3 regions of the Luteimonas soli genome follow, and region 1 is predicted to be linked to each of the others. Evidence: predicted binding sites of a transcription regulator. Region 1 holds the regulator's gene; each other region holds the start of a gene.
What was found. Region 1 encodes HrcA, which represses chaperone genes, less so after heat shock. Its sites were predicted from a motif close to TTNGCACTCNNNNNNNNNGAGTGCNAA; they were not measured.
Positions count from the first base shown of each region.

Region 1 (4,322 bases):
GCGCTTGTCGAAGTCCTCGCCGCCGAGGAAGGTGTCGCCATTGGTCGACAGCACCTCGAACTGCTTCTCGCCGTCGACGTTGGCGATCTCGATGATCGACATGTCGAAAGTGCCGCCGCCCAGGTCGTACACGGCGATCTTGCGGTCGCCGCCTTCCTTGTCCAGGCCGTAGGCCAGCGCGGCCGCGGTCGGTTCGTTGATGATGCGCTTGACGTCGAGGCCGGCGATCTTGCCGGCGTCCTTGGTCGCCTGGCGCTGCGAGTCGTTGAAGTAGGCCGGCACGGTGATCACCGCTTCGGTGACCGTCTCGCCCAGGTAGGCTTCGGCGGTCTTCTTCATCTTCTCGAGGATGCGCGCGGAGACTTCCTGCGCGGACAGCTTCTTGCCGTCGCTGGTCGCGACCCAGGCATCGCCGTTGTCGTGCTCGACGATCTGGTAGGAGACCAGGCCGATGTCCTTCTGGACTTCGGCGTCGCTGAACTTGCGCCCGATCAGGCGCTTGACCGCGTAGAAGGTGTTCTTGGGGTTGGTGACGGCCTGGCGCTTGGCGGACGCGCCGACCAGCACTTCGCCGTCCTTGGTGTAGGCCACGATCGACGGCGTGGTGCGATCACCCTCGCTGTTCTCGATGACCTTGGCCTTGCCGCCGTCCATGATCGCCACGCACGAGTTGGTCGTGCCGAGGTCGATGCCGATGATCTTTGCCATTGTTTGGTTCCCTCTCGGAATTGCCTGGATTGCTTGTCTGGGTGGGCGGCCGGGCCGCCCGATAAACGCTATCTGGGGTCGCGGGCCGGCGGTTCAAGCGCCGCGCCGGCGGCCGTGCGGCGGCGGGTCAGTCGCCCTTGGCGACTGCCACCAGCGCCGGGCGCAGCAGCTGCTCGTGGAGCATGAAGCCCTTCTGGAAGACCTGGGCGACCGCGTGCGGGGCGATGCCGTCCGCTTCGATCACGCTCATGGCCTGGTGGTGGTCGGGGTTGAAGGCGTCGCCCGGCCCGGGTGCGATCTCGACCAGGCCGTTGTTCTCGGCGACGCGGCCGAGCTCGCGCAGGATCAGCACCACGCCGTCGCGCATCGGGTCCGCGGCCGGGGCGTTGGCCAGCGCGGCTTCGAGGCTGTCGAACACCGGCAGCAGGTCGCCCAGCAGCTGCTTGTTGGCGAAGCGGCAGGCATTGCGCACGTCGCGCTCCAGCCGCTTGCGCTGGTTCTCCAGGTCGGCGTGCTCGACCAGCGACTTGGCGCGGAGCTGTTCGAGCTCGCCCTTGAGCTGTTCGACCAGCTGGTCGGTTTCGATGGTGGCGTCGTTGCCGAAGGCATCGCCAGCGGCCGGAGTGGTGACGTCGTCTTGTTCTGGATGCATGGTCATCGGGGTCGGGAAGTCCTGGTGGCGGTTGCCGTATCGGCGCCGGGCGATCTCCCGGCGCGGGTCCGCGTACCGATGTAGGGGCCGGGGCCGGAAACCCAACCCCGGCAGGCGCGAAGGGCGAGCCTTCAGGGGCTTCGGCTCACCCCACCCGTTCGGCCATGGTCCGCGACAGCGCCTGGGCGGTGGCCTGGACGGTGGTGATGACGCGGTCGTAATCCATGCGCGTGGGCCCGATGACACCCAGTACGCCCAGCACGCGCCCGTCGCTGGCGTACGGGGCGGCGATCAGGCTGCACTGCTCCATCGAGGTCACGCCCGACTCCTCGCCGATGAACAGGCGCACGCCGTCCGCGCGCAGGCAGCCTTCGAGCACCTGCAGCAGCTCGCTCTTGCGCTGGAAGGCCTCGAAAAGCTCGCGCAGGTGCTCGATGTCGGCCAGGCCCTGCGTCCCGCCCATGAGCTTGGTCTGGCCGCTTACCAGCATGTCCTCGCCGTCGCCCGGCTGCAGGGTGGCCTGCGCCAGCGCCACGGTGGCGGCCATGCGCTTGTCCACTTCGCGCCGCTCGTGGTCGAGCTCGCCCACCAGCCGCTCGCGGATCTCGGCAAGGCCGAGGCCGGCGTAGTTCTGGTTGAGGTAGTTGGCGATCCATTCGAGTTCGCTGGCCGACAGCGGGCGCGGCATTTCCACGGCGCGGTTCTGGATCTCGCCGTCCGTGAACACGAGGATCGCAAGCACCCGGCGCTCGTCCAGGCGCACGAAGTCGATGTGGCGGAAGGCGAAGCGGTCGCGCCGCGGCACCGTGACCAGGCCCACGAAACGGGAGATGTCCGACAGCCGCGAAGACGCCTCGCGCAGGACCTCCTGGGTGGACGCCTGCGCGGCCAGGCCCTCGTGGATCAGCTGGATCTGCCGCTCCTCCGGCGACCGCCACTCGATCAGGCTGTCGACGAACACGCGCAGCCCGCGCGCGGTGGGGATGCGGCCGGCCGAGGTGTGGGGTGCGGCCAGCAGGCCAATTTCCTCGAGGTCGGACAGGATGTTGCGGATCGTGGCCGGGCTGACGTCGAGCCCGGCGTGGCGCGCCAGGGTCTGCGAACCGACCGGCTGGCCGTCGCGGATGTAGCGCCCGATCAGTGCGCGCAGCAGCTGCCGCGTGCGCGGGTCGAGGCTGTCCTGGTTGTCGATCCTGCGGGCCATGGCCTTGATATATGTCCCCGGCGACGCGGGCGCAAGCGGTTGCGGGAAATCCCGCGGCCGGGCGGCGGGCGTCTCACCGCCTGCAACGACGACCGGCTATCAAGCGGACCGGCATCGCGCCACCCCTTGGTCATTGCCCCCGGCCCACTGCACAATCCGCACGCATGCTCACCCATCTCGCCATCCGTGATTTCGCCGTCGTCACGGCGGCCGAACTCGAATTCGGTGCGGGCCTGACCGTCATTTCCGGGGAAACCGGCGCCGGCAAGTCGCTGCTGGTCGACGCCTTGGGCTTCCTGTCAGGCCAGCGCGCGGACAGCGGCATGGTCCGCCACGGCGCCGAACGCGCGGAGCTGCACGCGGAGTTTGACCTGGCCGCCTCCGACGATGCGCGGCAGTGGCTGCGCGAGGAGGAATTCGACGACGGCGACGCCTGCCAGCTGCGCCGCACGCTGCGCGCCGACGGCGGCTCGCGCGCGTGGATCAACGGCCGGCCGGCGACGCTGTCGCAACTGGCTGCGCTGGCCGGACGGCTGGTCGAGATCCACGGCCAGCATGAACACCAGGCGCTGCTGTCCAGGCCCAGCCAGCTGGCACTGCTTGACGCCTTCGGCGGGCACGACGCACTGCTGGCCGCGGTTTCCGGCGCCGCGCAGCGCTGGTCCGCCCTGCTGCGCGAGCGCGACACCCTCACCCGGGCACGCGAAGGCCGACCCGGCGACGTCACCGAGCGCGGCGAATGGCTCGAACACCAGCTCGCCGAACTCGACCGCGAACCCATCGACCCGGCCTCGATCGCCGACCTCGACGCCTCGCACCGCCGCCAGGCCCACTCGGCCGGGCTGATCGCCGCCTGCGACAGCGCCCTCGCCCGCCTCGACGGCGACGATTCGGCAGCCCTGCCGCGGCTGCTGCAGCAGCTGCGCGGCGAGCTGGTGCGGATGCACGAACACGAGCCGCGCCTGGCCGAAGTGGACGCGATGCTCGATGCCGCCGCGATCCAGCTCGACGAAGCCGGGTTGCTGCTCGAACGCGTCCGCGCCGACCTCGACGTCGACCCGGTGCAACTCGACGAACTCGAGCGGCGGCTTACCCGGCTGCACGAACTGTCGCGCAAGCACCAGGTCGCGCCCGAAGGACTCGAGGCGCAGCGTGACGCGCTGGCGGCCGAGCTCGACTCGCTCCGCAACGCCGCCGTGCGGCTGCAGGCGCTCGACGGCGAGATCACCGCGGCCGGTGACGGCTGGCGCAAGGCCGCCGAAGTCCTCGGCAAGGCGCGCACCAAGGCCGGCAAGGCGCTGTCGAAGGCCACCACCGCGTTGATCACCGAGCTCGGCATGGGCGGCGGGCATTTCGAGGTCGCACTCGAGCCGGCCGAAACCGGACGCCCCGATCCGCAGGGCGCCGAGCGTGTCGAATTCCTTGTGTCGGCCAACGCCGGGCAGCCGCCGCGACCGCTGCGCAAGGTGGCGTCAGGCGGCGAACTGTCGCGCATCTCGCTGGCGATCGAGGTCGCCGCGCTGGGTCACGATGCGGTGCCGACGATGGTGTTCGACGAGGTCGATTCGGGCATCGGCGGCGCCACCGCCGAGATCGTCGGCCAGAAGCTGCGCGCACTGGGCCAGTCGCGGCAGGTGCTGTGCGTGACCCACCTGCCGCAGGTCGCCGCACAGGGCCACGCGCACTACCGGGTCAGCAAAGCCGCCAGCGACGGCGTCACCCAGAGCGCGGTGCAGCAGCTCGATGCCCGGCAGCGCC
Region 1 is NZ_JBHRYA010000003.1:332,311-336,632, reverse strand. Features, by position in the region: gene dnaK (molecular chaperone DnaK) at 1-708, opposite strand, end outside; gene grpE (nucleotide exchange factor GrpE) at 836-1,360, opposite strand; gene hrcA (heat-inducible transcriptional repressor HrcA) at 1,506-2,564, opposite strand; gene recN (DNA repair protein RecN) at 2,729-4,322, shown strand, end outside.

Region 2 (4,322 bases), on a different contig from region 1:
GGCGTCACTGGAGACGATCGCGAAGCCATCCAGGTTGCGCGCGTACAGCAAGTCCATCGCGTCGATCACCATCGCCATGTCCGAGGCGTTCTTGCCGGTGGAATACGCGAACTGCTGGATCGGCCGGATCGCGTAGGTATGCAGCACCTTCTCCCAGCCGTTGAGGTGCTGGCTCTTCCAGTTGCCGTAGGCGCGGCGCACGTTGGCCTCGCCGTGGCGCGCGACCTCGGCGAGGATCACGTCGATCTTCGATGCGGGCGCGTTGTCTGCGTCGATCAGCAGGGCGATGCGTTTTTCGTTGTCGGGCATGGCCGGGTCCGGGCGGTGGTTGCGAAGAGCCTAGCGCAACCGCCCCCCGCGCCGCGACGCGCTGGCGATGGGCATCGCGCCACCGCCACCTCCCGCCACCGCTGCCTGCTTCACGACGCGCGAACCGGCATCATTGCGCCACCCCCGCGATCACGAGGCCACATGGACAGCAGCCGGAACCCGGGCAGCGACCTGCCGCACGTCGTCGTCATCGGCGGCGGCTTCGCCGGCCTGTGGGCGACGCGCGCGCTGGCGAAGGCGCCGGTGCGCGTCACCCTGCTCGACCGCGGCAACCACCACCTGTTCCAGCCGCTGCTGTACCAGGTCGCCACCGCCGGACTGTCGGCACCGGACATCGCAGCGCCGCTGCGCCACATCCTGCAGTGGCAGCGCAACGTGACGGTGCTGATGGAAACGGTCGCCGGCATCGACACCACCGCGCGCGAGGTACGGCTAGAACGCGGCGACGCGCTGCGCTACGACCACCTGCTGCTGGCCAGCGGCGCCACCCACGCCTATTTCGGCCACGACGACTGGGCCGCGCACGCACCGGGGCTGAAGACGCTCGACGACGCGCTGCACATCCGGCGCCGGATCCTGTCCGCGTTCGAGCGCGCGGAAGCGGAACGCGACCCGGCCGCGAAGCAGGCGCTGCTGACCTTCGCCATCGTCGGCGGCGGGCCGACCGGCGTGGAGCTGGCCGGCACCCTGGCCGAGATCGCACGGCACACGCTCAAGCGCGAATTCCGCAACATCGAGCCGCGCGACGCGCGCGTGCTGTTGCTTGAAGCCGGGCCGCGGGTGCTGTCGACCTTCCCCGACTCGCTGTCAGGGAAGGCGCGCCGGCAGCTGGAGAAGCTCGGCGTCGAGGTCCGCACCGGCACGCCGGTGAACGCGATCGACGCCGACGGCGTGCTGCTCGGCGACGAGCGCATCGCCGCGCGCACGGTGCTGTGGGCCGCAGGCGTGGCGGCATCACCGCTGGCGCGCGCGCTCGGCGTTCCGCTCGACCGCGCCGGGCGCGTGCAGGTGGAGGCGGATCTTTCCGTGCCCGGCAAACCCGACGTGTTCGTGGCCGGCGACCTCGCCTCGGTCCAGCAGGACGGCAAGCCGGTGCCCGGCGTCGCGCCGGCGGCCAAGCAGATGGGCCGCCACGTCGCCAACGCGATCCGCGCACGCATCGCCGGCAAGCCGGCGGCGGCGTTCCGCTACCGCGACTACGGCAACCTCGCGACCATTGGCCGCATGGCCGCGGTGGTGCACCTGGGCAAGCTGAAACTGTCGGGCGCGCTGGCGTGGTGGTTCTGGCTCACCGCGCACATCTTCTTCCTGATCGGCTTCCGCAACCGGCTGGTGGTGATGCTCAACTGGACCTGGGCGTACTGGAGCTACCAGCGCGCGGCGCGGATCATCCTGGGCAGGGATTCGGGATTCGGGATTCGGGATTCGGAAGAGCGATGAATCCCGGGCGATGGGCGATGCCCTCCGCGCGGATTGCCCGCAAACGGAAACGGCCCGGTTTCCCGGGCCGTCGTCATGCACTTCAATCGCCGCCTGGCGTCCTGCTTTTACGAATCCCGAATCCCGGCTTCAAGCCGCAAACAACGCCTTCATCTTCTTCAGCGCGTTCGCCTCGACCTGGCGGATGCGTTCGGCGGAGACGCCGTACTCGTCGGCCAGTTCCTGCAGGGTGACCTTGTTGTCGTCGTCCAGCCAGCGGCGCCTGATGATGTCGCGCGAGCGGTCGTCCAGCCGGCTCATGCCTTCGCGCAGCAGCTGCAGCTGGTGGTCCTCGCTGTCCATGCGCTCGTAGGCCTCGGACGGGTCTTCGTCGTTGGTCACCAGGTAGGCCGACGGCGACGGCGGGGCGTGGTCGTCGTCCTCGCTGGCGGGCGCGTCGAAGCCGATGTCGCGGCCGGACAGGCGCGACTCCATCTCCAGCACCTCGCGCTCGGACACGTTGAGGTCGGCGGCCACGGCGCGCACTTCCTCGGCGTTCAACCAGCCCAGGCGCTTCTTGCTCTTGCGCAGGTTGAAGAACAGCTTGCGCTGCGCCTTGGTCGTGGCGACCTTGACGATGCGCCAGTTCTTGAGGATGTACTCGTGCATCTCGGCGCGGATCCAGTGCACGGCGAAGCTGACCAGGCGCACGCCCACTTCCGGGTCGAAGCGCTTGACCGCCTTCATCAGGCCGATGTTGCCTTCCTGGATCAGGTCGCCGAGCGGCAGGCCGTAGCCGTTGTAGCCGCGCGCGACGTGCACCACGAAACGCAGGTGCGAATGCACCAGTTCGCGGGCGGCGTCGAGGTCTTCCTCGTTGCGGAAGCGGTGCGCGAGCGCCTGTTCGTCCTCGACGGAGAGCACCGGGATCTGGTGCACCGCGCCGATGTAGGCGTCCAGCGAGCCGAGCGCGCTGGGCACCGGCAGGTTGTTGGGGACGAGGGCTTGATTGAACGTGGTTGCGGTCATGGGCGTCATTTTAGCAGTGTCCATATACGACTGCTAACGAAAAGGGAAGTTCCCAGCGTTCCGTTCATGGAACAGTCGATCGGGTCTGGGGGCGCTTAACCTAAAACGCGGCCCCTGCAAACCGGGGGACAGCATCGAGGGTGCAGCCGGGGCGTCCCGGGGCCGTGAGCTGTCTTCGACCGCGTCCGTGGGGCGGGGTTCCCGCGTCGATCAGGCGCGCCGTCGGGCGCGTAGCAGCCGGATCGGGGGTTCGTTGGGCAGCCGTAGGTCGGGGTTACATCCCCGACGTGCTTTTCGCGCCGCGAACCACCGGAACCCGCGCGACTGGCCCGGCCGCGCATCCCCGGAATGCGAAGAACCAAAAAAAAGAACCCCGGACGAGGCCGGGGCTGAAGGAAGAAAAGGTCGTGGTCCGCGTCGCCGTTGGCCGCGCCGGGAGAAGGCTCGGCCAGGCCGGCGGCGTGCGTCGCGCCGCCGGTGGGACCGGCGACGCGGGCCACGCAGGGCGCTACAGGTCGAACCCGAAACCGATGCCGGCCGAGTTGTCGCCATTGCTGAACGCACCGCCGATCGAGAACGACGCGCGTTCGCCGATCTGCTTCGAGTAGCCCACCGACAGGGCGCTTTCGCCGTTCTGCCAGCCGGCACCGACCGCCACTCGGCCGCGTTCGCTGCGTCCGCCGGCGGCGTTCATCGCCATGTTCATCATCGCCGAGCTCATCGCGCCCATGCGGTCGATGCGCTCGTCCTGCTGGCTCAGCCGCGCACCGAGGTTGTCGCTCAGCTGCTGGAACTGGTCGTCCAGTGCATTGAACTTCGTGTCGGTGTAGGCATTGGCCGACGCCAGCGTCTTGGTGGCGGTGGTGTCGGTGTAGGCGTTGGCCGAGTCCAGGGTCTCCTGGTCGAGCGCCGCCGGCACCGGGGCCTGCGCCACGGGAGCCGACTGGCCGCCGGTGACCGGGCCGGTGCCGCCCGACGGCGCCGGGGTCCCGGTCGTGCCGGCGTCGCGGGACGGACCGGCCGGCGTGTCACCGCCGGCGACACGGTCGTCGACCGGCTGCCGGGCGCCTCCGCTGGCGGCGGTTGCAGGCGTGGTGGCATCCGTCGAGCCGGCTCCGGTTTCCAGCGCGCTCAGGCGGCTGTCGATGCCGCTGATCGCACCGTCGATGGCACCGAGCGCGTCGCCGACGCTGTAGTAGCTGCCGCCCTGGATCATGTAGGACGGACCGCTGAAGCCGTCCGCGCCCATCGACGCCCCGCCGCCCAGGAACTGGGCCATCGAATCGCCCATGCCGAACAGCTGCGCGCCGTTGACCGCCTCGGTGCTGGTCGTCGACAGCATGCCCGGCGCCACGTTGGCGATGGTGGTGCCGCCGTCGCCGGCAAGGGTCAGGGTCGACTTGTCTTCGTCGTCGTACTTCACCGCACCGGCCAGGCCCGCGTCGACGTCCTCGAGCGCGGCGTTGAACTGGCCCAGGTTGACCGCGTCGGTGTCCTGCGTGCCGGCGGCGACGTTGGTGACCTGCCGCTCGCCGCCAACGCTG
Region 2 is NZ_JBHRYA010000007.1:516,271-520,592, reverse strand. Features, by position in the region: gene ACFONC_RS09705 (NYN domain-containing protein) at 1-309, opposite strand, end outside; gene ACFONC_RS09700 (NAD(P)/FAD-dependent oxidoreductase) at 472-1,770, shown strand; gene rpoH (RNA polymerase sigma factor RpoH) at 1,900-2,787, opposite strand; gene ACFONC_RS09690 (YadA-like family protein) at 3,287-4,322, opposite strand, start outside.
Region 2: rpoH (RNA polymerase sigma factor RpoH) is a predicted target of HrcA. The motif match lies at 2,789-2,815, and genes of this name have one in related genera.

Region 3 (4,322 bases), on a different contig from region 1:
CGGTTGATGACCTCGCCGAACATTTCCTTGCGCGACGCGTAACCCATCGCCGCCAGCTCCTCGTCGTCGTACGGAGCGCGCTCGGTGTTGGTCGGGATGTGGCGGAAGAACTCCGTGCCGCCCTGGCAATCCTCGGGCCGGCTCAGGTACAGGATCCCCGACCAATGCGAGGAATCCACGTGCACTTTCGCCCGGCCCACGTCGCTGGCCAGCGTGATCCGGAACTTCGCATGCGACTGCGTCGGCGGCATCGGCTTGAGCGGCTCGCCGACGATCCGCGACACCGCCTCCGTCAACCCGCCGATCTCCATCCGCTCCACCGAGTTGCGCCCCGGGAACGCGCCCTGCTGCTCGGGATAGGTCAACCCGAGCGCCGCCTCGCGCAGCCCCTGCGCATCCGCGGGGCCGAGGAAGTCGTCGACGATGATCAGTGAGGTTGGCATGGGCGCGCAGCCTAGCCCCGTGGACGGCCTTGCTCAAGCCACACCACGACGATGTCCCTTGCGCACAAACAAAAACCCCGCCTCGCGGCGGGGTTTTCGTTGTTGCGATTGCAGCGGTTGGCGTGGATCAGAAACCCATGCCGCCCATGTCGCCCATGCCGCCGCCCGGCGGCATCGCCGGCTCTTCCTTCTTCGGCAGCTCGGCCACCATGGCTTCGGTGGTGATCATCAGGCCGGCGATCGAGGCTGCGTTCTGCAGCGCCGAGCGGGTGACCTTGGTCGGGTCGAGGATGCCGAACTCGATCATGTCGCCGTACTCGCCGGTCGCGGCGTTGTAGCCGTAGTTGCCCTTGCCGTCCTTGACCGCGTTGAGGACCACGCTCGGCTCTTCGCCGCAGTTGGCGACGATCTCGCGCAGCGGGGCTTCCATTGCGCGCAGGGCGATGACGATGCCGTGGTTCTGGTCTTCGTTGGCGCCCTTGATCTCGCCGATCGCCTGCAGCGCGCGCACCAGGGCGACGCCGCCGCCCGGGACCACGCCTTCTTCGACGGCTGCGCGCGTGGCGTGCAGGGCGTCTTCGACGCGGGCCTTCTTTTCCTTCATCTCGATCTCGGTCGAGGCGCCGACCTTGATCACCGCCACGCCGCCGGCCAGCTTGGCCACGCGCTCCTGCAGCTTTTCGCGGTCGTAGTCCGAAGAGGTCTCTTCGATCTGCGCCTTGATCTGCTTGATGCGGCCTTCGATGCCGGAGGTGTCGCCGGCGCCGTCGATGATGGTGGTGTTCTCCTTCGAGACCTGGATCTTCTTGGCGCGGCCGAGGTCCTTGATCGTCGCCTTCTCGAGCGACAGGCCCACTTCCTCGCTGATCACGGTGCCGCCGGTGAGGATCGCCATGTCCTCGAGCATCGCCTTGCGGCGGTCGCCGAAGCCCGGGGCCTTCACGGCGCAGACCTTGACGATGCCGCGGATGGTGTTGACCACCAGGGTCGCCAGGGCTTCGCCTTCAACCTCTTCCGCCACGATCAGCAGCGGCTTGCCGGCCTTGGCCACGCCTTCGAGCACGGGCAGCAGGTCGCGGACGTTGGAGATCTTCTTGTCGTGCAGCAGGATGAAGGGATCATCCAGCTCGGCCGACATCGACTGCTGGTTGTTGATGAAGTACGGCGACAGGTAGCCGCGGTCGAACTGCATGCCTTCGACGACGTCGAGTTCGTTGTCCAGGCCCGAGCCCTCTTCAACGGTGATCACGCCTTCCTTGCCGACCTTCTTCATCGCGTCGGCGATGATGTCGCCGATCGAGGCGTCGGAGTTGGCCGAGATCGTGCCGACCTGGGCGATGGCCTTGTCGTCGGCGGTGGGCTTGGAGAGCTTCTTGAGCTCGTCGACGGCGGCCTTGACGGCCTGGTCGATGCCGCGCTTGAGGTCCATCGGGTTCATGCCGGCGGCGACCGCCTTGGAACCTTCGCGGATGAAGGCCTGCGCCAGCACGGTGGCGGTGGTGGTGCCGTCGCCGGCGTTGTCGGAAGTCTTGGAAGCAACTTCCTTCACCATCTGCGCGCCCATGTTCTCGAACTTGTCGGCCAGCTCGATCTCCTTGGCGACGGACACGCCGTCCTTGGTGATCGTCGGGGCGCCATAGCTCTTGTCGAGCACGACGTTGCGGCCCTTCGGGCCGAGGGTTGCCTTGACGGCGTTGGCGAGGGTGTTGACGCCGCGCACCATCTTTGCGCGCGCGTCTTCACCGAAGCGGATTTCTTTTGCGGACATGTTGAAACTCCGGGATTGGGAATTCGAGTCGTAGGGCGGGTCTTGACCCGCCACTGGAATGAGCGATTGCGCGATGGCGGGTCGAGACCCGCCCTACATCAGGCGAGAACCGCCAGGATGTCGTCCTCGCGCACGATCTTGTATTCGACGCCTTCGAGCTTGTAGGCGCTGCCCGAGTACTGGCCGTAGATGACCTTGTCGCCGACCTTGACCTTGGGGGCGCGCAGCTGGCCGTTGTCCAGCGCCTTGCCTTCGCCGACGGCGACCACTTCGCCCTTGGTCGGCTTTTCCTTGGCGTTGTCGGGGATGACGATGCCGCCGGCGGAGACTTCGTCGGCTTCGATCGGCTTGACGACCACGCGGTCGTAGAGCGGCTTGAGATTCATTGCAACCCTCGCAAGTGATTGATTAGTTTGAGAAAACAGGTAGAACGGGGCGCGGATTCTAGCAGTCGCGCAAGGCGAGTGCCAAACCAGCGGACGAGAAAACCCGGCAGGCCGGGGATGCACCGGAGATGGGGCGGGCTGCGGACCTTTCAAGGCCGCCGGCGGAAAATTTCCGGCGCAGGCACCCACCCTCGTCCGGTGGATAGGGTTGGCCCCGGATTGTGGCGGCGGGGACGGGTGGAGACGATGGCCGGATCGTCCCTCCGGAGCACGCCATGGCCCTCGCGCACCTCCGCCTCGCCCGCCTACTCGCCGGCACGCTGCTGCTGGCCTGCGGCAGCGCCCCGGCCGCGGTCTTCGTCAACGAGCTGCACTACGACAACGCCGGTGGCGACAGCGGGGAGCGGATCGAGATTGTCGCCACCGACGGCGAGAGCCTGGCCGGCTACCGGATCCACCTGTACAGCGGCGGCAGCTCGCCCGGCAGCGCAGGCACCTACGGCAGCGCGGCGGTGCCCGGCGGCAGCACCACGAGCTGCGGCGGCAGCGTGCGGATCGCCACGGTGGTGCGCAGCGGCCTGCAGAACGGCCCCAACGACGCCATCGCCCTGGTCGACGCCAGCGGTCAGGTGGTGCAGTTCCTCGGCTACGAAGGCAGCGTCACCGCGGCCAGCGGCCCGGCCGCCGGCCTGACCAGCGACAGCCTGCCGGTGGCCGAAAACGGCAGCACGCCCGCCGGGACCTCGCTGCAGTTGCGCGGCTCGGGCAGCGGCTACGACGACTTCAGCTGGGCGGGTTCGTCGGCGGACAGCTTCGGCGCCTGCAACGATGGCCAGAGCTTCAGCGGCGGCAACCCGGCGCCGATCCTGGTGTCGACCACGCCCGCCGATGGCGCCACCGGCTTCCCGGCCGCGGGCGACCTGGAAGTGGTGTTCAACGAAGTGGTGAGCGCTGCCAACGGCGCCTTCGCGCTGACGTGCGACGTGTCCGGCAACGTGCCGCTGACGCATCCGGCCTCGGGCGCGGGCTTCGTGCTGTCCACCAATACCGCGCTGCACGGCGGCGAGCACTGCGTGCTGTCGATCGACGCTGCAAAGCTCACCGACGCCGGCGGCGCGCATCCGGGCACCGGTGCGTCGATCGGCTTCGACGTCGCCAAAGGCGGCGGTGGCGACGGGGACGACGACTACTACTCGCGCGTCAACGCCAGCAGCCCGGGCCAGCTGCGCTGCTCGCTGCACGAAACGATCCGCGGCCACACCGTGTATCCGTACAGCGGCAGTGGCACCAGCACGTGGACGATCCTGGAGATCGCCGACGAGGACCCGGACAACGCCGGCCGCGTCATCGACGCCTATCGCAACCGCAGCTACGCCAAGGGCAGCGACCGTGCGGGTACCGGCTCTGGGCTCACCTACAACCGCGAGCACACCTGGCCCAACTCGCTGGGCTTCGGCAGCCGGACCGGCGACAGGGGCCTGCCCAACGCGCCCTACACCGACACCCACATGCTCTATCTCGCGGACACGGGCTACAACAGCGATCGCGGCAACAAGCCCAACGCCGACTGCCCGGCGTCGGCCAACTGCGGCGCGCGCGCCACCGAGGCCAACGGCGGCCGCGGCGGCGGCAGCGGCGCGGGCGACTCGAACTGGGTGAAGGGCCCGGACGGCAACGGCGGCTCCTTCGAGCCCTGGGACGCGCGCAAGGGCGACATGGCGCGCG
Region 3 is NZ_JBHRYA010000007.1:732,589-736,910, reverse strand. Features, by position in the region: gene ACFONC_RS10685 (DUF6445 family protein) at 1-443, opposite strand, end outside; gene groL (chaperonin GroEL) at 571-2,211, opposite strand; gene groES (co-chaperone GroES) at 2,310-2,597, opposite strand; gene ACFONC_RS10670 (endonuclease) at 2,873-4,322, shown strand, end outside.
Region 3: groES (co-chaperone GroES) is a predicted target of HrcA. The motif match lies at 2,656-2,682, and genes of this name have one in related genera.